3 regions of the Rhizobium sp. FG96 genome follow, and region 2 is predicted to be linked to each of the others. Evidence: predicted binding sites of a transcription regulator. Region 2 holds the regulator's gene; each other region holds the start of a gene.
What was found. The regulator LexA, encoded in region 2, represses DNA repair genes until DNA is damaged. The targets are predictions, from matches to a motif close to TGTTCNNNNTGTGTTCNG.

Region 1 (9,888 bases), on a different contig from region 2:
ACTTCCGCCCTGATTTCCCAGCCCTTGCTGCCCCTGGCGATCGGGTCGCCCTCGGCCTCGTCATGCTGGACGATAATGACTGGGACGGTTTCCGACCGGGCTTTGCCGAGCACCGCTGCCAGCCGCCTGGTCACGCCGTCATAGGCTTGCTGGATCACCGGCACACGGTCGTCAGCACCCATGCCTTCGAGCACGGCATTCTGGATATCGATCAGCAGCAAGGCCTTCGTCATGTCATCCCCCATGAGTTCATTTTCGAAGTTGCTTGAAAGCGATTTCGCACAGTCGTAAATAGGCGGCAACGAGGGAGAGACAAATGACGATCGCAGCGCTCATTGCCTATAGCGGCGCATTGTTTATCGCAGCCGCCATTCCGGGACCGGGTATCACGGCGATCGTCGCGCGGGCACTCGGCTCGAATTTTCGCGAGACCTTCTTCATGGGTCTCGGTCTGGTGCTGGGCGACATGACCTATCTGACGGCGGTCATTCTCGGCCTCGCATTCGTGGCGCAGACTTTCACCGAGATCTTTCTCGTCATCAAGTTCGCGGGCGTGATCTATCTCTGCTACATCGCCTACAAGCTCTGGACATCGGGGCTGCTGCCGCAGGATATCGCGGCGCGCAAATCGAGCAGCGTCGGCATGTCGTTTCTTTCGGGCCTGCTGGTAACGCTCGGGAATCCGAAGACAATGCTGTTCTACGTGGCGCTGGTGCCGACGCTGATCGACATCCATGCGATCGGCCTGCGTGAATATGGATTGCTGCTGACAGCCACCTTTGTCGTGCTGCTCAGCGTGCTGATCCCCTATATGCTGCTTGCAACCCGCGCCCGCAGCATGCTGAAGCAGCCGCGCGCATTGCAGGCGCTGAACCGGACGGCGGCCGGCATTCTGGCGGGCACGGCAGCCTTTATCGCCACTCGCGCAGCCTGAAAAATTCGTTCGTCAAACGGCGGTTTTAAAAGGATTTTTTCTCCTTGATGCCGCCGTGGCGGAGGGCTCAGTCTGGCTTCCATCCGCCTTTGACCCTATTCTCTCGGCAACACACTTAAAGGGAGAGCACGCATGTCGAAGAAACCGGGCCGCGGCCGCATCTATTCGTCCATCACCGAGACCATCGGCGATACGCCGATCGTGCGCCTCGACAAGCTCGCCAAGGAAAAGGGCGTCAAGGCCAACCTGCTGGCCAAGCTTGAGTTCTTCAACCCAATCGCCTCCGTCAAGGACCGTATCGGCGTGGCGATGATCGAGAGCCTGGAAGCGCAGGGCAAGATTTCGCCCGGCAAGACGACGCTAGTCGAGCCGACCTCCGGCAATACCGGTATCGCGCTTGCCTTCGCGGCAGCCGCCAAGGGCTACAAGCTGATCCTGACCATGCCGGAGACGATGTCGGTCGAACGGCGCAAGATGCTGGCGCTGCTCGGCGCCGAGCTGGTGCTGACCGAGGGGCCGAAGGGCATGAAGGGCGCGATCGCCAAGGCCGAGGAACTGGCCGCGACTCTGCCTGACGCGATCATTCCCCAGCAGTTCGAAAATCCTGCCAACCCCGAGATCCACCGCAAGACGACGGCCGAGGAAATCTGGAACGATACCGACGGCAGCGTTGACATTCTCGTTTCCGGCATCGGCACCGGCGGCACGATCACCGGCGCAGGGCAGGTGCTGAAGTCGAAGAAGGCCAGCATCAAGGTGATCGCAGTCGAGCCGGAGGAATCCCCGGTTCTCTCCGGCGGCCAGCCCGGCCCGCACAAGATCCAGGGCATCGGCGCCGGCTTTGCGCCCGCCATCCTCGACACCAAGATCTACGACGAGGTCGTCACCATCAACAGCGGAACGGCGATGGAAACCGCCCGTCTGGTTGCCAAGCTCGAAGGCGTGCCGGTCGGCATCTCCTCGGGTGCAGCACTTGCCGCAGCCATCAAGGTGGGCAGCCGCGAAGAAAACGCCGGCAAGAACATCGTGGTGATCATCCCGTCCTTCGCCGAGCGTTATCTGTCGACGGCGCTGTTCGATGGACTTGGGGGCTGATCAGCGAATAGCGAATAGCGAATAGCGAATAGCGAATAGCGAATAGCGAATAGCGAAGCTTGCTCGGCGTCACCGTCTGGCAAGCTTTTCTTTTTCTATTCGCTATTCGCTACAAACTATTCGCTCTTTCACGCTGCCGCGGTCAGCCGCTCTCCTGCGATGCGATAGGAAATCGCTTCTGCGAGATGAATGCGGCCGACGGTTGGCTTGCCGTCGAGATCGGCGAGTGTGCGCGCCACTTTCAGGACCCGGTGATAGCCGCGGGCGGAGAAGCGCATCTTCTCGGCGGCATCGCGCAACAGCTGAAGACCTCCGGCATCCGGTTCGGCATATTTCTCGATCAGTGCGGTTGAGCAGCGGGCGTTGGTGGTGATGGTATTGAGGCCTGCAGCGATGAAGCGGTCGGCCTGCAGTTCGCGGGCGCGGGCGACGCGGGCGGCGATCGTGCTGCTTGCCTCGGCCGGCATCGGGCGGATCAGGTCCGCTGCAGAAACGGCCGGGACGTCGATGCGGATATCGATGCGGTCCATCAGCGGGCCCGAGATGCGCGCCTGATAGTCGGCCTGGCAACGGGGACCGCGGGCGCAGCTATGGCCAGGCTCGCCCGCCATACCACAGCGGCAAGGGTTCATGGCGGCGACCAACTGGATGTTGGCGGGATAGGTCACGCGGTGATTGGCGCGGGCGATGATGCATTCGCCGGTTTCCAGCGGCTGGCGCAGGGCATCGAGCGCTTGCGGCGAGAATTCCGGAAACTCGTCGAGGAAGAGAATGCCGTGATGGGCGAGCGACGCCTCGCCGGGACGGGCGCGGAGCCCGCCGCCGACCATGGCGGCCATCGTTGCCGAATGGTGCGGTGTGCGGAACGGACGCCGGTCCGAAAGCTTCCCGCCTGAGAGCTGACCAGCGATCGAATGGATCATCGACACTTCGAGCAGCTCGGCTGCCGACAACGGCGGCAGGATGGAGGGCAGACGGGCGGCAAGCATCGACTTGCCGGAACCGGGCGGGCCGACCATCAGCAGGTTATGACTTCCGGCAGCCGCCACCTCCAGCGCGCGCTTGGCGCTTTCCTGTCCCTTGATGTCGGCGAGGTCAGGAAGGTTTGCGGCATTGGCGCGGATCGATGGCTCCGGCCGGGAAAGAACCTGCGTGCCGCGGAAATGGTTGGCGAGCGCGATCAGGCTTCGCGGCGCGAGGATATGGAGCTGCGTTCCGGCCCAGGCGGCTTCCGGGCCGCTTTCAGCCGGGCAGATCAGCCCCTTGCCGAGCGCATTGGCGCCGATTGCCGCAGGCAGCGCGCCGGCAACGGGTGCGATCGTGCCATCGAGATTGAGTTCGCCCAAGACGGCATAATCCGAGAGCGCATCCGCCGGGATGGCGCCGAGAGCAGCCATCAGGCCGAGCGCGATCGGCAAATCGAAATGCGAGCCTTCCTTCGGAAGATCGGCGGGCGCAAGATTGACGGTGACCCGTTTTGCCGGAAGCGCCAGCCCGGATGCGTGGAGCGCTGCCTGCACCCGCTCGCGGCTTTCCGCAACCGCCTTGTCGGGAAGCCCGACGATCTGCATGCCGATCTTGCCGGGAGCGACCATCACCTGGACTTCGACCGGCACACCTTCAATGCCGTGGAATGCAACCGTACTGACGCGTGCGACCATGCCCCTGCCCCCGCAACCAACTACATCGCGTATTGCGACCCTTCATGGCCGCGGATTGCAATCTGGCATAGTAAACAGAATAAAACAAGAACAATAAATGAACAGATTCACGTCCCCGCTGCACTCAGGTTGCAGCGGGTTGTATCAAGCCCTCAAATGAGAACAAAAGTCCTGAAAAATCAGGCGCGCTTGCGCTCGATCGCATCCCAGAGAAGGCTGGCGATATCGGCGCCGCCGAACTTCTTGACCTCGCGGATGCCGGTCGGAGAGGTCACGTTGATCTCTGTCATGTAGTCACCGATCACATCGATGCCGACGAGCAGGAAGCCGCGCTCGCGCAGGGCCGGGCCGATGCGCTTGCAGATTTCCTGCTCGCGTGCGGTCAGTTCGGTCGCCTCGGCGCGGCCGCCGACATGCATGTTGGAGCGGCTGTCGTGCTCGGCAGGAACGCGGTTGATCGCGCCGACAGGCTCGCCATCGACGAGGATGATGCGCTTGTCGCCCTTGCGCACGTCAGGCAGGTACTGCTGGGCGATGAAGGGCTCGCGGAAGAGCTGGCCGAACATTTCGAGCAGCGAGGAAAGGTTGCGGTCGTCCTTGGTCGAATGGAAGACGCCGGCGCCGCCATTACCGTAGAGCGGCTTCAGAATGATGTCGCCCATCTCGTCGCGGAAGCGGCGGATTTCGGCGGCGTCCTTGGTGATCAGCGTCTTCGGCATCAGGTCGGCGAATTCGGTGACGAAGATCTTCTCCGGCGAATTGCGGACCCAGGCCGGATCGTTGACGACGAGCGTCTTCGGATGAATGCGCTCGAGAAGATGGGTCGAGGTGATGTAGGACATGTCGAAGGGCGGATCCTGGCGGAGCAGGACGACATCCATGGTCGAGAGATCGACACGCTCGGGCGCGCCGAGCTCGAAATGATCGCCCTTGACGTCGCGCAGGATCATCGGCTCGACGGAGGCGAAGACCTGGCCGTCGCGGAAGCTCAGGCGATCGGGCGTATAGTGGAAGAGCTTGTAGCCCCGGGTCTGCGCCTCAAGGCTCATGGCGAAGGTGGAATCGCCTGCGATGTTGATGCCCGAAACATGGTCCATCTGGACCGCTACGTTCTTGATCTTGGCCATTTCCGTCCCTCACTGAATGCCGGACAGATGTAGGTCGCAAGAGGGTCGAACGCAACGGCCAATCAAGGACTTCGCAGCATCGCGATCAAGGATTTTTCAAGCGGCGAGGCCCTGCTGGCCGCTATTGCGCAGCATGTTGCGAAGACGATAGGCGAGCGCCACGGGCTTCGGGAAGGGCTTGCGCAGGAAGGCGACCTTGCGGACGTAGGTGTCGACACGCCAGCTGGCCCAGGTGCCACCGGCGAAGAAGGCGACGTCGCCGGCGCGAAGTGTGCGCTCGGTGCCGTCTTCAGCGGTGATATGCACTTCGCCTTCGAGGATCATCACCGTTTCGTCCCAGCCGAAGAACCAGCGGAATTCGCCTGCCGTGCAGTCCCAGATCGCCGTCAGCGAGGCTTCGTCATGGCCGCGCGAATGCTCGGCAGTACGCGCCTGCGGGTCGCCGCTGACGATCCAGTCCGGATTGATGGGCGTCGATTTCATCGGCAGGTGATCGCTCGAATGCGCGATGAAGGATTTGCCGCGCGGCATCGCCACGGCATACGGCACCGTGCGCGCAGCCATCGCGACCGCACTTGCAAGCATAAGCTTCCAGGCCATGAAACACCCCGTTTACTACCCCAATGTTCGGGCAATAACAGAGGAGTCGTAAGAGAGGCGTTCAAGCGGCCGCTAAAATTTTAACAGATCCTGTCGATGCCTATTGCACGGCTTCAGCGGCAACAGCCACATTCGCCGACTGCGCAACACCATTGCCGATCCGCTTGCCGGTATCTGCGGCAAAGAAATGCAGCTTTTCCGGCGGGATGACGAAGCGCATTTCAGCGGTCATCGGCGTTTCCGGAGAGACGACCGCGGTCAGCTGCTGGTCGCCGAGCAGGCCGTGGACGAGACGCTGCGAACCGAGCTCTTCGACATATTCGACGGTGAGCGGCATGGCGTATTCATCCGGCTTGGCAAGGCGCAGATCCTCGGCGCGCATGCCGATGGTGACGGGGCCGGATGTCGGGGCATTGCCTGCGAGATCGATCAGGCTCGGGCCGATCGCCAGCTTGTCGCCGTGCAGCTCACCCTTCAGCAGGTTCATGGCGGGCGAGCCGATGAAGCTCGCGACAAAGGTCGAGGCGGGCGTGTGATAGACTTCGAGCGGCGCGCCGATCTGCTCGATATGGCCACCGTTCAGAACGACGAGGCGATCCGCCAGCGTCATTGCTTCCAGCTGGTCGTGGGTGACGTAGATCGACGTCGTGCCGAGACGGCGCTGCAGGCGCTTGATCTCGCCGCGCATGGAGACGCGCAGCTTCGCATCGAGGTTCGACAGCGGTTCATCGAAGAGGAAGACGGCGGGCTTGCGGACGATGGCGCGGCCCATGGCAACGCGCTGGCGCTGTCCGCCGGAAAGAGCCTTCGGCTTGCGCTCGAGATACTGCTCGATCTGCAGCATGCGGGCGGCTTCGGCGACGCGGGCATCGATCTCCGCCCGCGGCGTCCCGCGGTTCTTCAGGCCGTATTCGAGATTCTGGCGCACCGACATATGCGGATAGAGCGCGTAATTCTGGAACACCATGGCGATATCGCGGTCAGCCGGCTCGACATTGTTGACGACGCGGCTGCCGATCTTCACCTGTCCTTCGGAGATGCTCTCGAGACCGGCGATCATGCGCAGCAGCGTGGACTTGCCACAGCCGGACGGGCCGACGAGGACGATGAACTCGCCATCGCGGATGTTGATGCCGACATCCGAGACGGCCTTGACGCCGCCCTGATAGATCTTGCCGACGCCTTCTACATCGATAGAGGCCATTGTCACTTCTCCGTTTCGACCAGGCCTTTGACGAAAAGGCGCTGCATGACGATGATGATGAGGACCGGCGGCAGGGCGGCGAGAATGACGCCCGCCATGACGAGGTTCCATTGGGTGTCGCCGTCCAGTACCGAGGCCAGGCGCTTGATGCCCATGACCGCGGTGTAATAGCCGGGATCGGTGGTGATCAGCATCGGCCAGAGATACTGGTTCCAGCCATAGATGAAGAGGATGATGAACAGCGCCGCGATATTGGTGCGCGACAGCGGCAGCAGGATATCCCTGAAGAATTTCATGGCTCCTGCGCCATCGACGCGGGCCGCTTCCATCAACTCTTCCGGGATCGTCAGGAAAAACTGGCGGAACAGGAAGGTTGCCGTCGCCGAGGCGATCAGCGGGATGACGAGGCCCGGATAGGAATTCAGCATGCCGAGATCGGCGACAACCTTGTAGGTCGGCAGGATGCGGACTTCGACCGGCAGCATCAGCGTCAGGAAGATGATCCAGAAAGCGACCATGCGCAGCGGGAAGCGGAAGTAGACGATCGCAAAGGCGGAGATGATCGAGATGGCGATCTTGCCGACGGCGATCAGTACCGCCATCAGCAGGCTGTTTGCCAGCATCAGCACGAAAGGCGGCGCACCGGCCACCGAATTGCCGGCGCTCAGCAGCTGGTCGAAATTGGCAACCAGCTGATCGCCCGGAAGCAACGGCGTGAGGCCGCTCATGAAGTCGGTCGGACCATGGGTGGCTGCGATGAAGGCGAGGTAGACGGGGAAGACCACCGTGACGACGCCGACGATCAGGATGAAGTGCGTGAGGACGTTCAGAAAGGGGCGGTTCTCGATCATCGCTCGGGCCTCAATACTGTACTTTTTTCTCGATCCAGCGGAACTGGACGACGGTGAGGACGACGACGATCAACATCAGCACGACGGACTGCGCGGCCGAAGGACCAAGGTTCAGGCCGACGAAGCCATCGGCATAGACCTTGTAAACAAGCGTGTTCGTTGACTGCGACGGGCCGCCTGAGGTCGTGGAGTCGATGATCGGGAAGGTGTCGAACAGCGCATAGGTGACGTTGATGACGGCCAGGAAGAAGGTCGTCGGCGAAATCAGCGGGAAGACCACCGTCCAGAAACGCTTGAACGGACCGGCGCCATCGATCGACGCGGCCTCGATCACCGACTGTGGGACAGACTGCAGGCCGGCGACGAAGAAGAGGAAATTGTAGGAAATCTGCTTCCATGCCGAGGCGATGACGATGAGGATCATTGCGTCATTGCCATCGAGGCGATGGTTCCAGTCATAGCCGAACTGGCGAAGGATATAGGGCAGAATGCCGATGCTGGGGTTGAACATGAACCACCAGAGGAGACCGGCGGCCGCAGGCGCCACCGCATAAGGCCAAACGAGCAGCGTCGTATAGATGCGTCCGCTCTTCAGCACGCGATTGACGCAGACGGCGAAGAGCAGCGACACGCCCATCGACAGAACCGTGACGGAGACCGAGAAGGTCAGCGTCACCCACAGCGCGTTCATGTAATCGCTGCTGCCGAAGAGCTTCGTGTAGTTGGCGAACCAGACGAAGGTCGTCTTCATGCCGAATGGATCTTCGCGCAGGAATGACTGGCGAAAGGCCTGGAAAGCCGGCCAGATGAAGAAGACCAACGTGACTGCGAGCTGCGGCGCCAGAAGGAAATATGGCAGGACGCGGTTCGAGAAGATTGTGCGCTTTGTCTGCATGGCTCGCCCGATATGGAAAGGCCCTCCCCGGAGCGGGGAGGGCTTGGCTTCAGCCTCGAAAGCTTAGTTCGAGTTTGCTTCTTCGAATTCGCGCAGGATGGCGTTGCCTTCCTTGACGGCTTCGTCGAGCGCCTGCTGGGCGGTCTGCTTGCCAGACAGCACGGTTTCGAACTGCTGGTCGATGACGTCACGGATCTGCGTCAGGTTGCCGAAACGAACGCCCTTGGAGTTGTCGGACGGCGTGCCGCGCAGGATCTGCTTCAGGCCAACGTCGGAGCCCGGGTTCTTTTCGTAGTAACCCTGCGACTTGCCGAGGTCGTAAGCAGCAGTGGTGATCGGCAGGTAGCCAGAGAACTGGTGCCAATCAGCCTGAACTTCCGGCTGGCTGAGGTAGGTGTAGAACTTGGCAACGCCCTTGTAGACTTCCGGTTTCTGGCCGTTCAGCGTCCAGAGCGTCGCGCCGCCGATGATCGAGTTCTTCGGATCCTTGGTGACGTCGTCGTAGTAGGGCAGCGTCGAGAAGCCGACCTGGAAGGCCTTGGCGTTGTTGATGACGCCAGCGCGCGAGCCCGAGGAGCCCATGTAGATGGCGCATTCCTGCGAGTAGAACTTCGGAGCTGCATCGGGGCCGCCGCCCGGGCCGCCGTACTGGAAGTAACCGGCATCCTGCCACTTCTTCAGGTCGGTCCAGAGACGAGCCTGGTTCGGGCCGTTGAAGCTGAGCTCAGCCTTGGTGCCGCCGAAGCCGTTCTGCAGCGTGCCGTAGGGCAGGTCGTGGATGGCCGAGAAGTTCTCGAGGCCGAGCCAGGTTGCAGCGTAGGTGATGGTGAAGCCGCACTTGGCAGCGCCGGAATCGACGATCTTCTTCGAGAATTCTGCCAGTTCGGCATAGGTCTTCGGAGCGACTTCCGGATCAAGGCCAGCCTTCTTGAAGACGTCCTTGTTGTAGTAGAGGATCGGCGTCGAGGAGTTGAACGGGAAGGAGAGGATGTTGCCTTCCGGGTCGGAATAGTAGCCGACGACGGGAGCGATGAACTTCGACGGATCCCACGGCTCGCCTTCATCGGCCATCAGCTTGTAGACCGGATAAACGGCGCCCTTGGCGGCCATCATCGTGCCGGTGCCGACTTCGAAGACCTGAACGATAGCCGGCTGCTGACCTGCACGGAAAGCAGCGATAGCGGCCGTCAGGGTTTCCGGATAGGTGCCCTTGAAGACCGGGGTAACGTGGTATTCGGTCTGGCTGTCGTTGAACTTCTGAACGATCTGCTCGAGCTTCTGGCCGAGCTCGCCGCCCATGGCGTGCCACCAGGTGATTTCGGTTGCGGCAAAGGATGCCGACGAAGACAATACGACCGCAGCGGCGGCCAGAGAAAACGTCTTGAACATGGATAAGCCCTCTCCACCAGTTATTGGGGTGAGGAAGCCAATAGAGGCCTTCCGTGACGTCTCCTTTACATTTGTATGACAGAAAAATTACAAATGCACGCCTATGCAAGACCGCTAAAAGGCATTGGGGAA
Region 2 (9,888 bases):
AGGATGCATAATCCTGGCTGTGCTGTGCGCCGACGCGGGCAGCTGCGCCGTTGGGGCCGCGGAAGACGATCGGAGCGCCCATCTGGCCGCCCGACATGTAAAGCGTCTTAGCAGCGGAGTTAATGATCTGGTCGATCGCCTGCATGGCGAAGTTGAAGGTCATGAACTCGACGATCGGCTTCAGGCCGGCCATGGCAGCGCCGACGCCGACGCCGGCAAAGCCGTGTTCGGTGATCGGGGTGTCGATGACGCGGCGTGCGCCGAACTCCTGCAGGAGACCCTGGGTGACCTTGTAGGCGCCCTGATATTCGGCAACTTCTTCGCCCATGACGAAGACGTTGTCGTCAGCGCGCATTTCTTCGGCCATTGCGTCGCGCAGTGCTTCGCGAACGGTCATGGAGACCATTTCGGTGCCGGCCGGAATTTCCGGGTCGTTGGGCACGGATGCCTTGGGCTCGGCCGGGACCGGAGCGGCAGACGACTTCTGTTCGGTTGCGGCAGGCGCCGGAGCAGCAGCGGCCGGAGCCGGCTCAGCAGCAGGGGCAGCCGACGAAATATCGGCAGCCGATTCGCCGTCCTGCAGCAGAATCGCGATCTTGGCGTTGACCTTGACGTTTTCGGTGCCGGCCGGGACCAGCAGCTTGCCGATCACGCCTTCATCGACGGCTTCGACTTCCATCGTCGCCTTGTCGGTTTCGATTTCGGCAATCACGTCACCCGAAGTGACCTTGTCGCCTTCATTCTTGAGCCACTTGGACAGCGTGCCTTCTTCCATCGTCGGAGAGAGGGCGGGCATGAGGATATCGATAGGCATTGGTTCCCTCCCCGATTAGAGCAGAATGTCGGTGTAGAGCTCGGATGCATCCGGCTCCGGATCGTTCTGGGCAAAATCGGCGCTGTCGGCGACGATGTCGCGGACATCCTTGTCGATCGTCTTCAGATCGTCTTCGGAAGCCCAGCCCTTTTCGACGAGGCGAGCCTTGACCTGCTCGATCGGATCCTGCTCGGAGCGCATTTTCTGCACTTCTTCCTTGGTGCGATACTTCGCCGGGTCGGACATCGAGTGGCCGCGATAGCGATAGGTCAGCATTTCCAGGATGATCGGGCCCTTGCCGGAGCGGCAGTGCTCGAGCGCTTCGTCTGCGGCAGCCTTGACGGCGCGCACATCCATACCGTCCACCTGGACGCCCGGAATGCCGAAGCCCGAACCGCGCAGCGAGTAGTTCGACTGCGCCGTTGCACGGGCGGTCGAGGTGCCCATGGCGTAACGGTTGTTTTCGACGATGTAGATGATCGGCAGCTTCCAGAGCGCCGCCATGTTGAAGCTTTCGTAGACCTGGCCCTGGTTGGCAGCGCCATCACCGAAATAGGCGACGCTGACCGAGTCGTTGCCGCGGTAGCGGTTGGCGAAAGCCAGGCCCGTGCCGAGCGACACCTGGGCGCCGACGATGCCGTGGCCGCCGTAGAAGTGCTTTTCCTTGGAGAACATGTGCATGGAGCCGCCCTTCCCGTGGGAATAGCCGCCCTTGCGTCCGGTCAGTTCCGCCATGACGCCGCGGGCGCTCATGCCGGTTGCCAGCATGTGGCCGTGGTCACGGTAAGCCGTGATGACCTGGTCGCCTTCTTTCTGCGCCATCTGCATGCCGACAACGACAGCTTCCTGGCCGATATAAAGGTGACAGAAACCACCGATGAAGCCCATGCCGTAAAGCTGACCGGCCTTCTCTTCGAAGCGGCGGATCAGAAGCATCTCGCGATAGGCCTTGAGCTCCTCATCGCGCGTAAAATCGGCAACCGGACCACCATTGGAGGCCTTGGCTGCGGATTTCGTGCTGGTTTTACGGCTGGAAACGGTCGCGTTCTTGCGAGGCGCCATACAACCCTCCCTATGGGTTTGTCGTTCTTCGAGTGGCGCGTACCATAGGGAAGAAAGATGGCCACAGCAATGCCATAAATGCATGGCACGTATTCAGGATTAAGCCACTGATAATTCTATTGAATTATCGATTAACCAGTATTCGGTTAATTGGAATATGAATTGAATATGACGACCTCGTCGGCGCGAGACATATTCAGCTGGTAACGGGCTTTTTCGTCCAGCATATCCTTATCGAGAGAGCCATCACTCAGCAGCGCGACCTGCTGCTCGATATGCTCGCGCTTGGCCTTCAGCGTCGCCAATTCCTTCTCGCGGGCAATGCGCCGCTGCTCGAAGACTTCGGTGGCACGCAGGCCGTAATCGCCATGGATGCAATGATAGCCGAAATAGGAGAGAAAGGCGACCGTCATGGCCGGAACCACGAACCGGCCGATCTTCTTTTTCTTATGATGCTTTGTCCACATACGCACACATGCTCTAAAACGCATTACCTATGCGAAGAGAGTAACGCTCAGAGATTAACCGTCCGTTGACTATGAATTCTTGCGGGCAAGAAAAAACCCGCGCCGGTGAAGCGCGGGTTTCAAGGCATTGAGCTTTAAGGGCTATCAGCCGCGGATGATTGAGCGGCCGGCATAGCGGGCCTGCGGGCCGAGGCCCTCTTCGATGCGGATCAGCTGGTTGTACTTTGCCAGACGATCCGAGCGCGACAGCGAGCCGGTCTTGATCTGACCGCAGTTGGTGGCAACTGCGAGATCGGCGATCGTGGAATCTTCGGTTTCGCCCGAACGGTGCGACATGACAGCGGTGTAGGCTGCCTTGTGCGCGGTGTTGACGGCGTCGAGCGTCTCGGTCAGCGAGCCGATCTGGTTGACCTTGACGAGGATCGAGTTTGCAACGCCCATCTTGATGCCGTCGCGCAGGCGGGCCGAGTTGGTGACGAACAGGTCGTCGCCGACCAGCTGAACCTTCTTGCCGGCCAGATCGGTCAGGGCCTTCCAGCCGTCCCAATCGTCTTCAGCCATGCCGTCTTCGATCGAGATGATCGGGTACTGGGCAGCGAGCTGTGCGAGATATTCGGCCATGGCGCCCGATTCCAGCGTGCGTCCCTCGCCTTCGAGAACGTACTTGCCGTCCTTGAAGAATTCGGTCGCAGCGCAATCGAGGCCGAGATAGATGTCTTCGCCCGGCTTGTAGCCAGCCTTTTCGATCGACTTCATGATGAAGTCGAGGGCTTCAGGGGCGCTCTTCAGGCCCGGTGCGAAACCGCCTTCGTCACCAACGTTGGTGTTGTGGCCCTGAGCCGACAGTTCCTTCTTGAGGACGTGGAAGACTTCCGAGCCCATGCGGACGGCTTCGCGGATCGAGTCGGCGCCAACCGGCAGGATCATGAATTCCTGGAAGTCGATCGGGTTGTCGGCATGCGCGCCGCCGTTGATGATATTCATCATCGGAACCGGCAGGAGGTGAGCGGAAGCGCCACCGACATAGCGGTAGAGCGGCAGGCCGGCGGCCTGGGCAGCAGCCTTGGCGACAGCAAGCGAAACGCCGAGGATGGCGTTGGCACCGAGACGCGACTTGTTCGGCGTGCCATCCAGCTCGATCATGATGTTGTCGATCTGGATCTGGTTTTCGGCATCGATGCCGCCGATGGCGTCAAAGATTTCCGTGTTGGCGGCTTCGACAGCCTTTTCGACACCCTTGCCGAGATAGCGCTTTCCGCCATCGCGAACTTCGACGGCTTCATGCGCGCCGGTCGAAGCGCCCGACGGAACAGCCGCACGGCCCATGCTGCCATCTTCGAGATAGACGTCGACTTCGACGGTGGGGTTGCCACGGCTATCGAGGATCTCGCGGGCGATGATATCGGTAATTGCAGTCATGGGTTTCTTCCTGCTCGGTGGGTGGATAAATCGTTTGAAATCGTCTTAGTCGAAGGCACGCAGATTGCAATGGCGTTTTCACAGCCGTTTTTGAGCCGCCTAACATGCCTTCGTTTCAGGCCACCTGCGTGGCCTATTACAAGATCATGTCAGCCTTTTGAATGTCAGGCCGACTTTGCGATCGCATCGAAGGCCAGAAGCTTTTCGAGAAGCCGCGGCATATCCTTCAGATAGACCATGTTAGGGCCATCCGACGGCGCATTGTCAGGATCTTGATGCGTCTCGACGAAGACGCCGGCAACGCCGACGGCGACGGCCGCACGCGCCAAGGTCTCGACGAATTCGCGCTGGCCGCCGGTAGATCCGCCCTGCCCGCCCGGCTGCTGCACGGAATGCGTGGCATCGAAGATCACAGGCGCGCCCATGGCCGCCATGATCGGCAGCGAGCGCATGTCGGAGACCAGCGTGTTGTAGCCGAAGGAAGCGCCGCGCTCGCAGAGCAGGATGTTCGGGTTGCCCGTCTCGTTCAGCTTGGCGAGAACATTCTTCATGTCCCAGGGCGCCAGGAACTGCCCCTTCTTGACGTTGACGGCGCGGCCGGTCTTGGCCGCAGCAACGAGAAGGTCGGTCTGGCGGGAGAGGAAGGCCGGGATTTGCAGGATGTCGACGACGGTTGCGACCTCTGCACACTGCTCCTCGGTATGGATATCGGTCAGAACCGGGAAGCCGAATTCTTTCTTCAGGTCAGAGAAGACTTCGAGCGACTTTTCGAGGCCGATGCCGCGCTGCGCCGAAAGCGAAGTGCGGTTCGCCTTGTCGAAGGAAGACTTGTAGACGAGGCCGATGCCGAGCTTCTTGCAGAGTTCGCTCAGAACACCGGCGATCATGAAGGCATGTTCGCGGCTTTCCATCTGACAGGGGCCAGCGATGATCGACAGCTTGCCGTCATTGGAAAAGGTAACGCGGCCAGCGCCTTCGCCGACGGCGACTTCTGCATTGGTGTTGCTCATTGGGTCTCCTCGAAGGCGAAGATCGCGCCTTGTCCCGGCGCCGGCTTCACCAATAGACGATTGTTCGTATTCACGTAGGTGATCCCGTTAGCAGCCAAATGCGCCGCTGTCACGGCCAGATCAGCGACCGCAAAGACGATTGCCCGCGCCCGCAGGCCGTTATCGGTGCCGAGCGGCTCGACATCGAAATAGGCCTCCATCCCTTCTTCGGAATAGATAGCGATCCGGACATTGCTGAGGGCGAAGGAAAGGCCGAAGGCGGCCTCACTGGGCGCCACGCCGCCGCTTGCCGTCTGCAGCAGCGACGCGAAGGCATCGGGTTCGTCTGCGCTCATTGCAATCTCGACGATGCCGAGAACGCCGTTGGCATGAGTCTCCAGCGCCTTGCGATCGGCCGGAAAGGCGTTGATCCGCTGGCAGGCGAAAAAGAAGACATCGGGCGCCCTGAGATCAGCGGCAAAGGCGAGCTTGAAGGCGCCGGTCGCCTGCGTTCCATCGGGCATGACGATAGGGCGCGAGAACTCCACCATGTCACCGCCGCTCAGCTGCGCGCCATCATAGGCGGCCTTGTCCGCATCGGCATCGTCAGTGCCGAAGACGACTGCCGAAAAGCCATCATCGCCGCAGCGGAAGCGGAAGGCCTGATCGCGGGCGATGAAGCTGTTGCCTTTCGCGGCAGCCACGTCGCACTCGCCCTGGCTCGCGATGCCGAGCGGCTCGAGATAGGTCTTGTCGGAGAGAAAGACGCAGGCATTCTCCGTTCCGAACGGATGACGGCCATTGGCGGCGACGGTGAAACCTAGACGGCCGAGTCGCTCGCGGGCGAAATCGATATGGGTGACGGGCAGTACCAGATGATCGAGCGGATGCGTCATGGCGGTTCCCTCCGATGAAGCCGGCAGAGATTTGCACGCCGCGCCGGGCAAAGCGCAAGCGCGGATAACCAATCCGGCAAAGAAACTTTCAAAAATGACGAAAAATGATGGGAAGTTTTACCAATATTTAGGCACTTGCGGAACACATATGGAACATATAGTGTCCGTTCTGGCTTTGTTTCACGAATCTGGGGAAAGACTTCGATGCTGACGCGCAAACAACAGGAGCTTCTCCTCTTCATTCACGAGCGGATGAAGGAGTCCGGCGTACCGCCGTCCTTCGATGAAATGAAGGATGCGCTCGACCTCGCCTCCAAGTCCGGGATCCATCGCCTGATCACGGCGCTCGAGGAGCGCGGCTTCATTCGCCGCCTACCGAACCGCGCCCGCGCACTCGAAGTCATCAAGCTGCCGGAGGCCTACAGCCCCAGCATCCAGCCGCGCCGCGGTTTCTCGCCGAGCGTCATCGAAGGCAGCCTCGGCAAGCCGCAACCCGTTGCGCCGCCGAAGCCGGCGAACGAAGACAATAGCAGCTCGATCTCGGTTCCCGTCATGGGCCGCATCGCCGCCGGTGTGCCGATTTCCGCGATCCAGCAGAATACCCACGACATCACCGTTCCCGCCGATATGCTCGGAAACGGTGAGCACTATGCGCTTGAAGTCAAGGGCGACTCGATGATCGAGGCCGGCATCTTCGACGGCGACACCGTCATCATCCGCAATACCAATACCGCCAATGCCGGCGATATCGTCGTCGCCCTTGTCGACGATGAAGAAGCAACGCTGAAGCGCTTCCGCCGCAAGGGCGCATCGATCGCGCTCGAAGCAGCCAACCCGGCCTACGAGACCCGCATCTTTGGACCTGATCGCGTCAAGGTTCAGGGCAAGCTTGTCGGCCTTATCCGCCGCTATCACTAACGGTGATCTCATCACCGTTAAAAGTGCCGCTGCGCCAATCATAGGCGCGGTGGCGGGTCCAGGGGCGGTCGAGATCCTCGAAGGATCCGGTGACCGCTGCAGCGCCTCCATCAAAGCGCAGTTCGACAGAGCCTGTCTTTCTTAAAGTAGCGCCGGTGAAGAGCAGCGCGCCAGAGCGGCAGCTTTCAAGCCGCAGGCGCACGGGTGTGACAACGATATCGGATGCATCGCAGGCGGGGCCGAGGTAAGCGGCATTGTCGATGACCGTCAGCACCGAGCCGTTTCCAAGCTTTGCCGTGCACCAGGCTTTCTTTGCGCAGGAAAACCGCTCTTCCCTGGCGTTCACCGCAATGGCGCTCTGCGCTTCCTGCTCTTGCGCTGGTGTCAGCTTTAGCCTTTCGCCTGGCGGCGCGGTGGGGACCGATGCTGATGTGATGAAGATCGGCTCGCGATGGCTGTCCAGCACTAGCGCCCGTTTCCACTGGTCGAAGATGAAACCCGGCGGGCGCTCGCGATTGGTAGCGATTGCACTGGAACCGACGATCCCCGCCATGCTGCCGTCCTCAGCAATGACGATCTTCGGTGGCGGCTTTTCCGGAAGCGTGACAACAGTCAGCGTCGATAGGACCATGATTGCCGTGCCTATATGCCTCAGCCGGGTGCGCAGCAGGGTCAATAACAGGAAGCCCGCGACCGCGGCCGGGAAATACCAGGCAGGCAATCGGCCGACGCCGATATCACCGCCCCAGGACGAGACGGTCTTGGCGATCGCGATCACTAGATCGAGACCGAAGCCGACCACCTGCCAGGCCCAGGCATCCAGCCCAAACGGCATCAAGAGCATTGCAAACAGCCCGGCCGGCATGATGACGAAGGAGATGACGGGCATGGCTGCGAGATTGGCAGGCAAGCCATAGGCCGTCAGCCGGTGAAAATGCTCGATCGAAAACAGTGCCGTCGAGAAGCCGCCGATGACGGAGGTGAGCAGGATGCCACCGAAAAAGCCGGCTGCGGCTGACATGAACCTGACGAGGCGCAATTTCGCAAATGGCTTGTCGCGCGCCGGCCGCTCCTTCCAGAGCGCATAGCCGGCGACCAGCGCCAGCGTCGCGGCAAAGGACATCTGAAAGCTCGGCCCCATGATTTCTGAGGGCGAGATGGCGATGATGATCAGTGCCGAGAGCGCCACATTGCGCAAACTGATCGACGGCCGGTCGAAGAACACCGCCGTCAGCATGATCGCCATCATGATGAAGGCGCGCTCGGCGGAAACTGCGAAGCCGGAAATCAGGAAATAGGCGGTGACGGCCGCAAGCGCTCCAGCGGCCGCGATCTTCTTGACCGGATAGGCCTGGGCGACAGACGGAAACAGGCTGAGCAGCGTGCGGAACCCAACGAAGAAGATGCCGGCAGACAGCGCCATGTTGAGGCCCGATATGGCGATGATATGCGCGAGGCCTGATTGCCGGAGTGCCTCCGTAGTTTCTGCCGAAATCGCCCGCCGCTCGTCGGTGACGAGCGCGGCTGCGAACGCGCCGGTATCGCCGGGCAAAATGCCCCTGATGCGATCGCCGATGCCGCTTCTCAGCCGGTAGAGCCACTCGAAGACGCTATCGGTCAGCGAATGCTCGTCTGCCGCCCCCGGCGTCACCGCCGTTGGCGCCCCATAGAAAAAGCCATTGGCGCCGACACGATCGAAATAGGATGAGAACGAGAAGTCGTTGAGACCGGGGAGCGCCGGGCCGGAGGGTGGCGTCAGCCGCGCCCTGCCCTTCACCCAGGTTCCCGTCTCGAATTCGGACTTGGCGCCGCGGGCGATGACAGTCACCCGGGCGGGCGGCCGTTTCACCACCGGGTTTTCGGTTGCGCGCAATGACAGCAGATAACGCCAGCCGCCGCGGCCGTCGCTTTCCCGGCGCTCGACCCGCCCGGTGAGCGTCGTCGTCACGGCGGAATCAAGAAGGACGGTCTCGGCTCTCCGGGTTTCGAATTGCGCAGTCGCGACGCCTGCCGCGACCAACGTCAATGCGGCGATCACGACGCGCATCCCCTCCCGCGCCCGATCGGTGAAGATCAGCAGAGTGAACAGTACCACCATGGAGAAAAGTGGCATGATCGGCGAGACGCTGGTGCCGGCCGCAAACCACGCCACGGCACCAAAGCCGAGCGCAACCGGCGCGAAGAGCATGCGTCCACCGTAGGCGAGCTCTTCGTTGGCGCATTTCGGGATGGCGCCTATCGCGCGCCTGATGGATGATCGGAGTCGATAAGCGCTGAGCGTGGCCGGTACGTGCCGCATCGGCACGGGCGAGAGGCCAGAATAGGCGCGCGCTGGCTCAAGATGCGGCAATTTGGCCGCATCCTCCGAAAGTTCCAGGCTGATCTCGCTGCTTTTCAACCCCGGCATGTAAAGAGCCTTGCGACCCATTAAAATACAACCAAGATGCAACCCTGCGCGCGTTTCAGCAACAATAATCGATTGAAAAAACGCAAAAAATCGTGAGTGCAAAAAGCCTAAATAAATCATCGGCTTCCGCTATGCGTTTACAGCATCGCAGGAGTGCCTAAAAGTTGATACTGCGATGCACAAAATGGCGTCACGGTAACTTGGCATTAGGCGCGCTATCATATAGCAATCTGAGCGGACGCTTAACCCTATGGCGCTTTTATGGCGCCGCCGCCAATTTGGAGGATCAGAATGACGGATCAAAGCGCAACAATCAAAATCGGCGACAAGTCCGCCAATCTTTCCGTAAAGAGCGGAACGATTGGGCCAGATGTCATCGATATCGGCGCACTCTACAAAAACACCGGCTCCTTCACGTACGATCCTGGTTTCACCTCGACCGCATCCTGTGAATCGAAGATCACCTACATCGATGGCGATGAGGGCGTTCTCTTGCACCGCGGCTATCCGATCGAGCAGCTGGCCGAGCACGGCGACTTCCTGGAAGTCTGCTATCTGCTGCTTTACGGCGAACTGCCGACGGCAGCTCAGAAGAAGGACTTCGACCATCGCGTGACGCACCACACAATGGTGCACGAACAGATGAGCCGCTTCTTCACCGGCTTCCGCCGTGATGCGCATCCGATGGCCGTCATGTGCGGCTGTGTCGGCGCCCTGTCGGCCTTCTACCACGACTCGACCGACATCACCGATCCGCACCAGCGCATGGTCGCTTCGCTGCGCATGATCGCCAAGATGCCGACGCTGGCCGCCATGGCCTACAAGTATCACATCGGCCAGCCCTTCGTTTACCCGAAGAACGACCTCGATTACGCGTCGAACTTCCTGCGCATGTGCTTTGCCGTTCCCTGCGAAG
Region 3 (9,888 bases), on a different contig from region 2:
AATGTCTTCCAGGACGACGGGGCGCCACAGCGGGCCGATGCGCCGGAGCTGATGAGCCAGTGGAAGTCGATGCCCGGCAGCGCCGAGGGCGAAGCCTATGACCTCGATGACTTCGTCGCCGGCCAGGTTTCGCTGCGCGACCATATCGTCCAGCAGGTGCCCTTCGTCCTGCCTGACATGGCCGACCGGCTGATCGGCCAGCATCTGCTCGATCAACTCGATGAGGCCGGCTATTTCCAGGGCGATATCGCCGAAGCCGCCGAACGGCTCGGCGCCACGACGGTCGATGTGGAGCGTGTGCTCGGCGCGCTGCAGACCCTCGATCCGCCCGGCGTCTTTGCCCGCAACCTCGCGGAATGTCTGGCGATCCAGCTACGCCAGAAAGATCGCTTCGATCCGGCGATGCAGGCCTTTGTCGCCAATCTTGAACTCTTGGCGCGCCGCGATTTCTCGACGCTGAAGCGCCTCTGCGGCGTCGATGAGGAAGATCTCCTCGACATGCTGACGGAGCTTCGCCAGCTCAATCCGAAGCCCGGCAGCGGTTTCGAGACCGGCGTCTCCGAAGCGATCATGCCGGATGTCGTCGTGCGGCCGTCGAGCGACGGCAGCTGGCTGGTGGAGCTCAATCCCGACACGCTGCCGCGCGTGCTGGTCAATCAGTCCTATTTCGCCAATGTCACGAAGAATGGCGAGGAGCACGCTTTCCTCTCCGAATGCCTGCAGAATGCCAACTGGCTGACGCGCAGCCTCGACCAGCGCGCCAAGACGATCATGAAGGTGGCGACCGAGATCGTCCGCCAGCAGGATGCGTTCCTGCTCCATGGTGTCGATCATCTGCGCCCGCTCAATCTGAAGACCGTTGCCGACGCCATCAAGATGCATGAATCGACCGTCAGCCGCGTCACCTCGAACAAATACATGCTGACGCCGCGCGGGCTCTTCGAGCTCAAATACTTCTTCACCGTCTCGATCAGCGCCGTCGAAGGCGGCGATGGACACTCTGCGGAGGCCGTCCGCCACAAGATCCGCATGCTGATCATGCAGGAAAGCCCGGAAGCCGTGCTGTCGGATGACGACATCGTCGACATGCTGAAAAAGGGCGGGATCGATCTCGCCCGCCGCACCGTCGCCAAATACCGGGAAGCGATGAACATCGCCTCTTCGGTGCAGCGCCGCCGCGAAAAGCGGGCGCTCGCCAAGGTCGCCGGCTTCTGAGCCCCTGACGGCCGGGCGTTGACTTTTTGGTAACCTCCGTTTATTAGCCCGCCGCAATTGGCGCTGTGAACAGCGTTCAGACTTATCCCCATCATCCTCAGGGCGCTTGAAGCACGAGACTTAAGCCGATCTTGCTTGAGTTTGCGCGAAGTGCTTGGATGAGAAGTAGGCTTGGCGTAAACTGGTACCGCAAACCACTATAAGAAGGGAAACTCCATGAGTGTGCGTGTATCCGGTAAACATATGGAAATTGGTGACTCGTTCCGTCAAAAGATCGAGGACCAAGTGGCCATGGCCGTCACGAAATACTTCGACGGGGGATATTCTGGTCAAGTGATCGTTGAGAAGTCGAGCTCGCGCTTCTCGGCCGATTGCAAGCTCCACCTCGATAGCGGGGTCGTGCTGCATGCGGCTGGTGAGGCGATGGATCCGCAGGTGGCTTTCGATGCCGCTTCGGAGCGTATCGAGAAGCGTCTGCGCCGCTACAAGCGGAAGCTCAAGGATCATCATGCCGGAAATCATCTGAACGGTTTTGCGGAAGTCGCCTATACGGTCATGGACGCTGTGCCTGACCACGAAGAAGAGGTTCCCGACGATTTCGCCCCGGCCATCGTGGCCGAGAGCACGAAGCAGCTGAAGACAATGTCCGTCGCAACCGCCGTGATGGCGCTCGACATGACGGACGAACCGCTGCTCCTGTTCCGCAACCCGGGCAAGGAACATTTGAACATCGTTTACCGCAGGCATGACGGTAATATTGGCTGGATCGACGCAGCCAATATCAAGAGCTGAGATCGGGCGATGAGCGGCGCCAAGCGCCGCTCTTCCAATCACCCGGCTTCGGCCACAGAAGGAAAAAGAAATGGCATTGGCAGATCTGCTGCATCAAGATGCGATTATCCCCGCCCTCAAGATAAATTCCAAGAAACAGCTGCTTCAGGAATTGGCGGCAAAGGCCTCGAAAATCACGGGCCTGTCTGAGCGGGAAATCTTCGACGTCGTGCTGCAGCGTGAACGTCTGGGTTCGACCGGCGTCGGCAATGGCATCGCAATTCCGCATGGCAAGCTCGCCAGCGTCCGCTCGATCGTCGGCGTCTTCGCACGTCTCGAGAGCCCGGTCGATTTCGAGGCTCTGGACGATCAGCCTGTCGATCTCGTTTTCCTGCTGCTCGCTCCCGAAGGGGCGGGCGCCGATCATCTCAAGGCCCTGTCGCGCATCGCGCGCGTGCTGCGCGACCAGGATCTGGTCGCCAAGCTGCGCGCCACCGACTCCGCCTCGGCGATCTATGCCTTCCTCAACGAAGAGCAGACTTCGAACGCCGCCTGAGATTTTCAATCGCAGAAATGAAAGAGGCGCCCGGTCATCCCGGCCGCCTCTTTTCGTTTGAGATGAGTTAGTTCTCAGAACTCTTCCCAATTGTCCTGCGCGACTGCGGCCGAACCATGGGCGACAGCAGCCCGGCGCGGTGCCGGAGCCCGGTATGCGGGTGCTGCGACAGGCGCGCGCATATGCTCGGCGGTTGCCCGCAGCGCCGCACTGTTTGCCTGGCCGGAAACCCGGAAGCGCAGCACGAGCGCCTTCAGCGTCTGCGCCTCGTCGTTCAGTGTCACACTGGCCGCCGTTGCTTCTTCCACCATCGCGGCGTTCTGCTGCGTCACCTGGTCCATCTGGTTCATGGCCTGGTTGATTTCCTTCAGCCCGATCGCCTGCTCGCTGGCAGACGCTGAGATCTGACGGATCAGGCCGTTGATGCCCATGACCTGCTCGGCGATCTTGTGCAGCGTACCGCCGGCGCGGCCAACGAGGTCGACGCCTTCCTTGACCTGAACGGCCGAGGTGTTGATCAGCGTCTTGATCTCCTTTGCGGCACTTGCAGAGCGTTGTGCGAGCTCACGGACTTCCTGTGCGACGACGGCGAAGCCCTTGCCTGCCTCACCGGCACGCGCGGCTTCGACACCGGCATTCAGAGCCAGCAGGTTCGTCTGGAAGGCGATCTCGTCGATGACGCCGATGATGCGCGACACTTCCGTGGACGACTGCTCGATGCCGTGCATCGAGGCGATCGCCTTCTGCACGACTTCACCGGACTTCTCGGCATCCTCGCAGGCGAGGTTGACGTTATCAGCTGCGGTGCGGGCGTTCTCGGCGCTCGAATTGACCTGGGCGGTCAGCTCGTTCAGCGCTGCAGCGGTCTCCTCGAGGCTTGCAGCCTGCTGTTCCGTGCGCTTGGCAAGGTCGGAGGCGCTGTTGCTGATCTCGCTGGTGCCGGAGCCGATATTCACGACGCTCGTGTTCATCGTATGGACGGTCTCTTCGAGGCTGGCGAGCGCGGCGTTGAAGTCCTGCTTCAGCTTCGCGTATTCGCCCGGGAAATCCTCGTTGATGCGGTGGCCGAGATTGCCTTGCGACAGTTCGGAAAGACCGGCACCGACGATCGAGACGATCTGGCGCTGCAGCGCGACCGACTGCTGGCGCTCGCTCTCCGAGCGGCTGCGCTCGGATTCAGCTGCGCTGCGCTGGTTGTTTGCTTCGGCTTCAAGGCGGCGCGTATCGGCAAGAGCGAAACGGAAGCCTTCCAGAGCCTTGGCGACCGAGCCGATTTCGTCGGCACGATCCTGACCGGCAACCGGCTGATCGTAGGCGCCGTCGCTCAGCTTCTTGACGCCGGCGACCAGCTGGCCGAGCGGCTTCTGCACGAAGGAACGGACGGCGAAGTAGAGGGCCAGCATGACCGCGCCGAGGACGAGAATGCCGCCGACGATCATCATGACGGTCTGATCCTGAACCGGGGCATTGATCGCGGTGTGCGGTACGTCGACGAGGACGACCCATGTCGCGTTGAGATCCGGGACGGCGAACGGATAGACGACGCGGTCGAAGGGCTCGTAACCATCGAAGGTCAGGTTGCGGACAACGGTCGGCGCCATCGACGCGCGGGCGTTCTTGATCTCGGTCGAGCCGTCGCCTTCATAGGGCTTCGACATCAGTTCCTTGGTCGGCGCGACGATCCAGTTGCCGTTCTGGGCAACGAGCGTGACGCGGCCGGAGCCGAACGGATGCAGAGCCTGCAGCTTGTCGGTCAGCGACTTCAGAGAGATGTCGACGCCTTCGACGCCGATCATCTTGCCACCCGAGACAACCGGGTAGGCGATCGAGGTCAGGAGGGTCGGAACGTCGGTGCCTTCGGCGAGATAGGGCGACGTGATCGCGCCCTTGCCGCTCTCGGCAGCAAGCTTCCACCACTCGGCGGTATAATCGTTATCGAAGGTCGAGAACTGGATGGCGCCATCCTTGGTCTTCGACCAGTAGGGCGTGAAGGCGCCAGCCTTGTTGGTGCCCTGATCGAGCTTGTCGGCAATCTCGGTTGTCTTGCCGTCGAAGGCGCCGAGCTGCTCGCAGAACCAGCTGCCGAAGGCGAAGGGGTTCTTTTCGAGATTGGCCTTCAGGACGTTGATGATGCCCTTGCGGTCGAAATTGCCGCCCTCGTGGCCGCGGCCGACGACACCGGACATGGAGCGCGCTGCGCTGGCGAGTTCGCCGACATTGGCGGCGATTTCGTTGGCAATGGCTTTGGCTTCAAGATTGGCCTGATCCATCGTCAGGGTCTGCACGCGGTTGCGCGTCTGATCGATCAGGAAAAAGTTGGAAACGAAAAGAACGAGCGCGATTGCAACGCCCGTGATGACAATAAGCTTTGCGGCAAGCGACTTCATGCGAAAGATGAACATGGTGCCTCGGCGGGGCGACTTGCCGGACGAACATTTCCGGCAAAGGCGAGGTGAGCCGCTTCGTCATGGAGCGGCCGTGGGGCTAAACCGGGCACCCTCTGAGGAGGCCTGGCGATCGCCGAAAAGATCGCCAGAAATCTCTTAAATTTGAGTGAAATTGTATGAAAGCGGACCGTTAGTAGTCTGAACGCCTTCACTTTTTGCTTGCGTCTATCGGAAACAGAAAAGTCTATAGCTTGTTTGCGACTTCGGCACTCAGCGGGATCGACGGCTGGGCTCCGGCCTTGAGGCAGGCAAGCGATCCGGCAACGGCTGCTCGGCGCAGCGCGGCCTCGAAATCGAGCCCTTCATCGAGGCTGGCGGCGAGGTATCCGCAGAAGGTATCGCCGGCGCCGACCGTATCGACCGGCTCGATCTTCAGACCCTTTGCGCGCACCAGCTGGCCGTCGCGAATGGCGATCACGCCATCGGCTCCGAGCGTCACGATCAGCGTCTGGCCGGTCTCGCCATGCAGGCGCTGAAGCGCGGCCTCGCGGTCGCCCGCTGTCATGTTCTCCTGGCCGGCAAGCAGCTCGAATTCCGTCTCGTTGGCGATGACGATATCGGCGAGGCGCCCGAGGCGTGCGGCATCGGCAATCAGTGGCGCGAGATTGAGCACGGTGCGAACGCCCTTCTTGCGGGCGGCTTCGAGCGCACGCTCCACCGCAGGCGCGGGAACCTCAAGCTGCAGCATCAGGATATCACTGGCATCCATCGCTGCGATCGCAGCATCGGCATCCGCCGCGTTGATCGTACCATTGGCGCCGGGCACAACGGCGATCATGTTCTCACCATCGCCGCCCACGAGGATCAGCGCAGTGCCGGTCGGCCCTTCGACGCGCTTGACGGTTGCGAGGTCGGTTCCGGCGTCATCGAGCAGCGCCAGCGCCGGCGCCGCAAATTCGTCCTTGCCGACGGCGCCCGCCATCCGCACCGTGCGTCCAGCGCGCCGGGCCGCCAGCGCCTGATTGGCGCCCTTGCCGCCCGCCGCAGTCGCAAAGCCGTTTCCGGCGACCGTTTCACCGGGCTTCGGCAGGCGTGCGGTGGTGGCGATGAGGTCCATATTGATGGAGCCGAACACAGTGATCATGTGAATGTCCCGTCCTTTGATTTTGGCGCGACACTGCCCGAAGGCCTCACTCTTCGTCAACTACCCTGAGCTTGAGAAGGCCGGTGCGGCTCTCGACGGATTTCGCGGCCGGCTGCGCGTCGCGCTCCGGCTTGGCGCCGTCAGCGGTCGCCTCGAATTCCAGCGCTTCGATCTTGGAGCCGCGCTTGGTCAGCTTGTCGGCAGAGGTGACGATCATGTCGACATCCTTCTGCGCCATGGCGAAATGACCCTGCAGCTTGCGCACACGCTCGTCCAGACGTCCGAGATCGTCCATCAGGTTGGCGACCTCGCCCTGGATCACATGCGCCTGCGCGCGCATGCGCTGATCCTTGAGGACGGCCTGGATCACCTGGATCGACAGCATCAGCAGCGACGGCGAGACGATGACGATCCGCGACCGGTGCGCCTTCTGAACGATCGGCTCGAAATTCTCGTGGATCTCGGCAAAGATCGATTCCGACGGCACGAACATGAAGGCCGTGTCCTGCGTCTCGCCCTGAATCAGGTATTTCTCGGAAATATCGCGGATATGAATTTCCATGTCGCGGCGAAACTGCTGGGACGCCGCCTTGCCTGCATCCGAACCGCCGGCATCGCGGATCGCGTTCCAGGCCTCCAGCGGAAACTTGGCGTCGATGACCAGCGGCGGCGCGCCATTCGGCATCTTCACCGTGCAGTCCGGGCGCGAGCCGTTCGACAGCGTCTGCTGAAATGCATAGGCGCCCATCGGCAGGCCATCGGCGACGATCGTTTCCATGCGCGACTGGCCGAAGGCACCGCGCGTCTGCTTGTTGGAAAGGATCGCCTGCAGGCCGACGACATCCTTGGCAAGCGTCTGGATGTTGTTCTGCGCCGCATCGATGACGGCCAGCCGCTCCTGAAGCCGCTGCAAGTTCTCGTGCGTCGATTTCGTCTGTTCTGTGATCGTATGGCTGACGCGCTGCGACATGCCGTCCAGCCGCTGGTTGATCGCCTGGTTGAGCTCGGCCTGACGAGTGCCGAAGACCTCGGCCATCGTCGAGATTCGGCCCTGCATCTCGGCCTGGATCTTCAGGAGTTCGGCCATGCGCGCATCCGCTTCGGCGGAGCGAATGGCCGCTTCCTCATTCTGCTCCCGTCTGAGATTACCGCTCCTGAAAAGCAGGAAAACCAGCAGGACGATCATCGCGGCGATGGCGCCGCCGACGAGAGCAAGAATGGCCGGATTGATGGCGGCGAGCGAAATGGCGAGCGAGTCGGCAGAATTGTTCATGCCCCACCATAGCAAACTTCAGCGCCCTGACTAGATCAAAACGTGAACATATCAACAGCTGCAGGAGATGCCGCCAAAAGGTCGCAGCCTGCCAAGTTGCTGCAACGATAAATCGTAGCGGGGTTTAACGATTGCTCAACCATATTTTAGAAATGTCGCAGCGGAAACAATTCCTTACATCGCCCCCGGCAGACAGAGATCATCATGACCAGCCAGCATTCGCAGTCCTCCCTCAAGCAGCGCCTTGATTTCATCGAGCTCGATGATACCGCGCGAAAGACGATGAGCGAGATGCGGCCGGTGATCAGCTCGCTGGTCGGCGGTGCACTGGACAAGTTCTACGCCAAGATAGCCAAGACCCCCGCAGTCGCCGGTTTCTTCTCCGACAAGTCGCATATGGGTCACGCCAAGAAGGCGCAGGAAAACCACTGGGCGAACCTCGCGGGCGGCAATTTCGACGAGACCTACGTGAAGGGCGTCACCGCCGTCGGCCGCACGCATGCGCGCATCGGTCTGGAGCCGCGCTGGTATATCGGCGGCTACGCGATCGTCATGTCCGAACTCGTGAAGGGCATCATGGAGAAGCAGTGGCCGTCGATGTTCGGCCGCCAGCAGGGCAAGGCGCTCGCCGAAAAGCTCTCCGCCGTCATCAAGGCCGCGATGCTCGACATGGATTACTCGATCTCCGTCTATCTCGAGGCGCTCGAAGAGCGGCGCCACAAGCTGGAAGAGGAGCGCGCCAAGGCCGAGGCGGATCAGGCGATGGCGCTCGATCATTTGCGCCGCGGCCTCGAAGCGCTGTCGAACGGCGATCTGGAAGCCTCCCTCCCGGCCGACCTGCCCGGCAATTTCAAGCATATGGCCGAAGACTATAACCGCGCCGTTGCGGCTCTGCGCAGCTCCTTCGGTTCGGTCCGCAGCACGTCTGCCGAGATCCTGAGCGGCACCAACACCATCTCCAAGGCAACCGACGATCTGGCGTTGCGCACCGCGCAGCAGGCAGCCGGCGTCGAGGAGAGCTCGGCCGCCCTCCAGCAGCTGTCCGTCAGTGTCGGCCTGACAGCGGCCAATGCCGAGAAGGCCTCCGACGCGGTTCGCGAGACGCAGCAGCGTGCGAAGAGCTCCGGCGAGCTCGTCAGCAGCGCCGTCTCGGCCATGGCCGGCATCGAGAAGTCATCCGACGAGATCGCCAAGATCATCGGCGTCATCGACGAGATCGCCTTCCAGACCAACCTTCTGGCGCTGAATGCCGGCGTCGAGGCCGCCCGTGCCGGTGAAGCGGGCAAGGGCTTTGCCGTCGTGGCGCAGGAAGTTCGCCAGCTTGCCCAGCGCACGGCGGAAGCTGCCAAGGAGATCAAGAACCTGATTTCGGAAAGCTCCGCCCAGGTGGACGAGGGTGTCGGCATCGTCAGCAGCACTGGTGAAGCTCTGAACGACATGATCAGCCGCATCGACATGATCAACCATGTCGTCGCCGAGATCGCCGCTGCCGCCCGCGATCAGGCAACCGGTGTCAACGAAGTCAGCGTCGCCATCCGCAACATGGATACGATCACCCAGCAGAATTCCGGCATGGTCGAGCACACCTCTGCCGAAACCCGCCGCCTGCGCGGCGAGGTCAGCAATCTCATGGATCTGCTGCAGCGCTTCCGCACCCAGGCCGATATCCGCGGCACCATCAGCCGCCGCGCTGCGTAAGGCGAATACGGCGATTTTCCGGAGGCGGCAGCAAAAAACCGCCTTCGGAAGTTTCGGGATAATTCCCACGCCCAAAAAGATAGGTTATGGGAACGCCATGACCATCAAGCCACTCATCATTCTTCCCGATCCCATTCTCCGTCAGGCTTCCAAGCCGATCGAGCACGTCGACGATGAACTGAAGCGTCTCGCCGACGACATGCTGGAAACCATGTATGACGCGCCGGGCATCGGCCTTGCCGCGATCCAGATCGGCGTACCGCGCCGCATGCTCGTCATTGACGTCTCGCGCGAAGGCGAAGACAAGCAGCCGCAGGTTTTCATCAATCCCGAAATCCTGAAGTCTTCGGACGAGCGCTCTGTCTATGAAGAGGGCTGCCTTTCTATCCCGGATTACTATGCCGAGGTCGAACGTCCCGCCACGATCACCGTCAAATATCTCGACCGCGACGGCAAGGAACTGACCGCCGAAGCCGACGGCCTGCTGGCGACCTGCCTGCAGCACGAAATCGACCACCTGAACGGCGTGCTGTTCATCGACCATATCTCGCGGCTGAAGCGCGAGATGGTGATCAAGAAGTTCACCAAGGCTGCGAAGTCGAAGGCGATCTGATCTGTGCATTGAACGCGCTCTGCCGACGTATTATGATATCAGCGATATCATGAGAGAGGTGCCGCATGGGCGATCTTCTGATCCGCAATATTCCCGACGCGATGAAGCGAGACATCGCTTCGCGCGCCGAGAAAAACGGCAATAGCCTTTCCGACGAGGCGAAAAGCCTGCTGCAGAAGGCGATGGTCGGCACCTCGGGCGCGGACAAGCCGACACGGTCTGCGCTCGATG

Region 1: the regulator LexA is predicted to act here: its motif matches at 3,766-3,783, upstream of ACODR6_RS14090 (YifB family Mg chelatase-like AAA ATPase).
Region 3: the regulator LexA is predicted to act here: its motif matches at 7,378-7,395, upstream of ACODR6_RS14570 (DNA recombination protein RmuC).

What each region holds. Positions count from the first base shown of each region.
Region 1 covers NZ_JBMDIL010000006.1:201,181-211,068, reverse strand. The annotation lists gene ACODR6_RS14105 (cysteine hydrolase family protein) at 1-233, opposite strand, end outside; gene ACODR6_RS14100 (LysE family translocator) at 317-934, shown strand; gene cysK (cysteine synthase A) at 1,067-2,029, shown strand; gene ACODR6_RS14090 (YifB family Mg chelatase-like AAA ATPase) at 2,158-3,690, opposite strand; gene gshB (glutathione synthase) at 3,870-4,817, opposite strand; gene ACODR6_RS14080 (cupin domain-containing protein) at 4,914-5,417, opposite strand; gene ACODR6_RS14075 (sn-glycerol-3-phosphate import ATP-binding protein UgpC) at 5,518-6,621, opposite strand; gene ugpE (sn-glycerol-3-phosphate ABC transporter permease UgpE) at 6,624-7,472, opposite strand; gene ugpA (sn-glycerol-3-phosphate ABC transporter permease UgpA) at 7,483-8,367, opposite strand; gene ugpB (sn-glycerol-3-phosphate ABC transporter substrate-binding protein UgpB) at 8,431-9,756, opposite strand; gene ACODR6_RS14055 (YraN family protein) at 9,871-9,888, opposite strand, start outside.
Region 2 covers NZ_JBMDIL010000021.1:52,789-62,676, forward strand. The annotation lists gene ACODR6_RS30350 (pyruvate dehydrogenase complex E1 component subunit beta) at 1-814, opposite strand, end outside; gene pdhA (pyruvate dehydrogenase (acetyl-transferring) E1 component subunit alpha) at 830-1,876, opposite strand; gene ACODR6_RS30360 (FtsB family cell division protein) at 2,023-2,343, opposite strand; gene eno (phosphopyruvate hydratase) at 2,488-3,762, opposite strand; gene kdsA (3-deoxy-8-phosphooctulonate synthase) at 3,927-4,772, opposite strand; gene ACODR6_RS30375 (VOC family protein) at 4,769-5,647, opposite strand; gene lexA (transcriptional repressor LexA) at 5,852-6,565, shown strand; gene ACODR6_RS30385 (ComEC/Rec2 family competence protein) at 6,546-8,972, opposite strand; gene gltA (citrate synthase) at 9,264-9,888, shown strand, end outside.
Region 3 covers NZ_JBMDIL010000006.1:298,525-308,412, forward strand. The annotation lists gene rpoN (RNA polymerase factor sigma-54) at 1-1,215, shown strand, start outside; gene hpf (ribosome hibernation-promoting factor, HPF/YfiA family) at 1,432-2,007, shown strand; gene ptsN (PTS IIA-like nitrogen regulatory protein PtsN) at 2,078-2,542, shown strand; gene ACODR6_RS14560 (methyl-accepting chemotaxis protein) at 2,617-4,944, opposite strand; gene ACODR6_RS14565 (ribokinase) at 5,174-6,073, opposite strand; gene ACODR6_RS14570 (DNA recombination protein RmuC) at 6,120-7,346, opposite strand; gene ACODR6_RS14575 (methyl-accepting chemotaxis protein) at 7,551-9,044, shown strand; gene def (peptide deformylase) at 9,142-9,657, shown strand; gene ACODR6_RS14585 (FitA-like ribbon-helix-helix domain-containing protein) at 9,723-9,888, shown strand, end outside.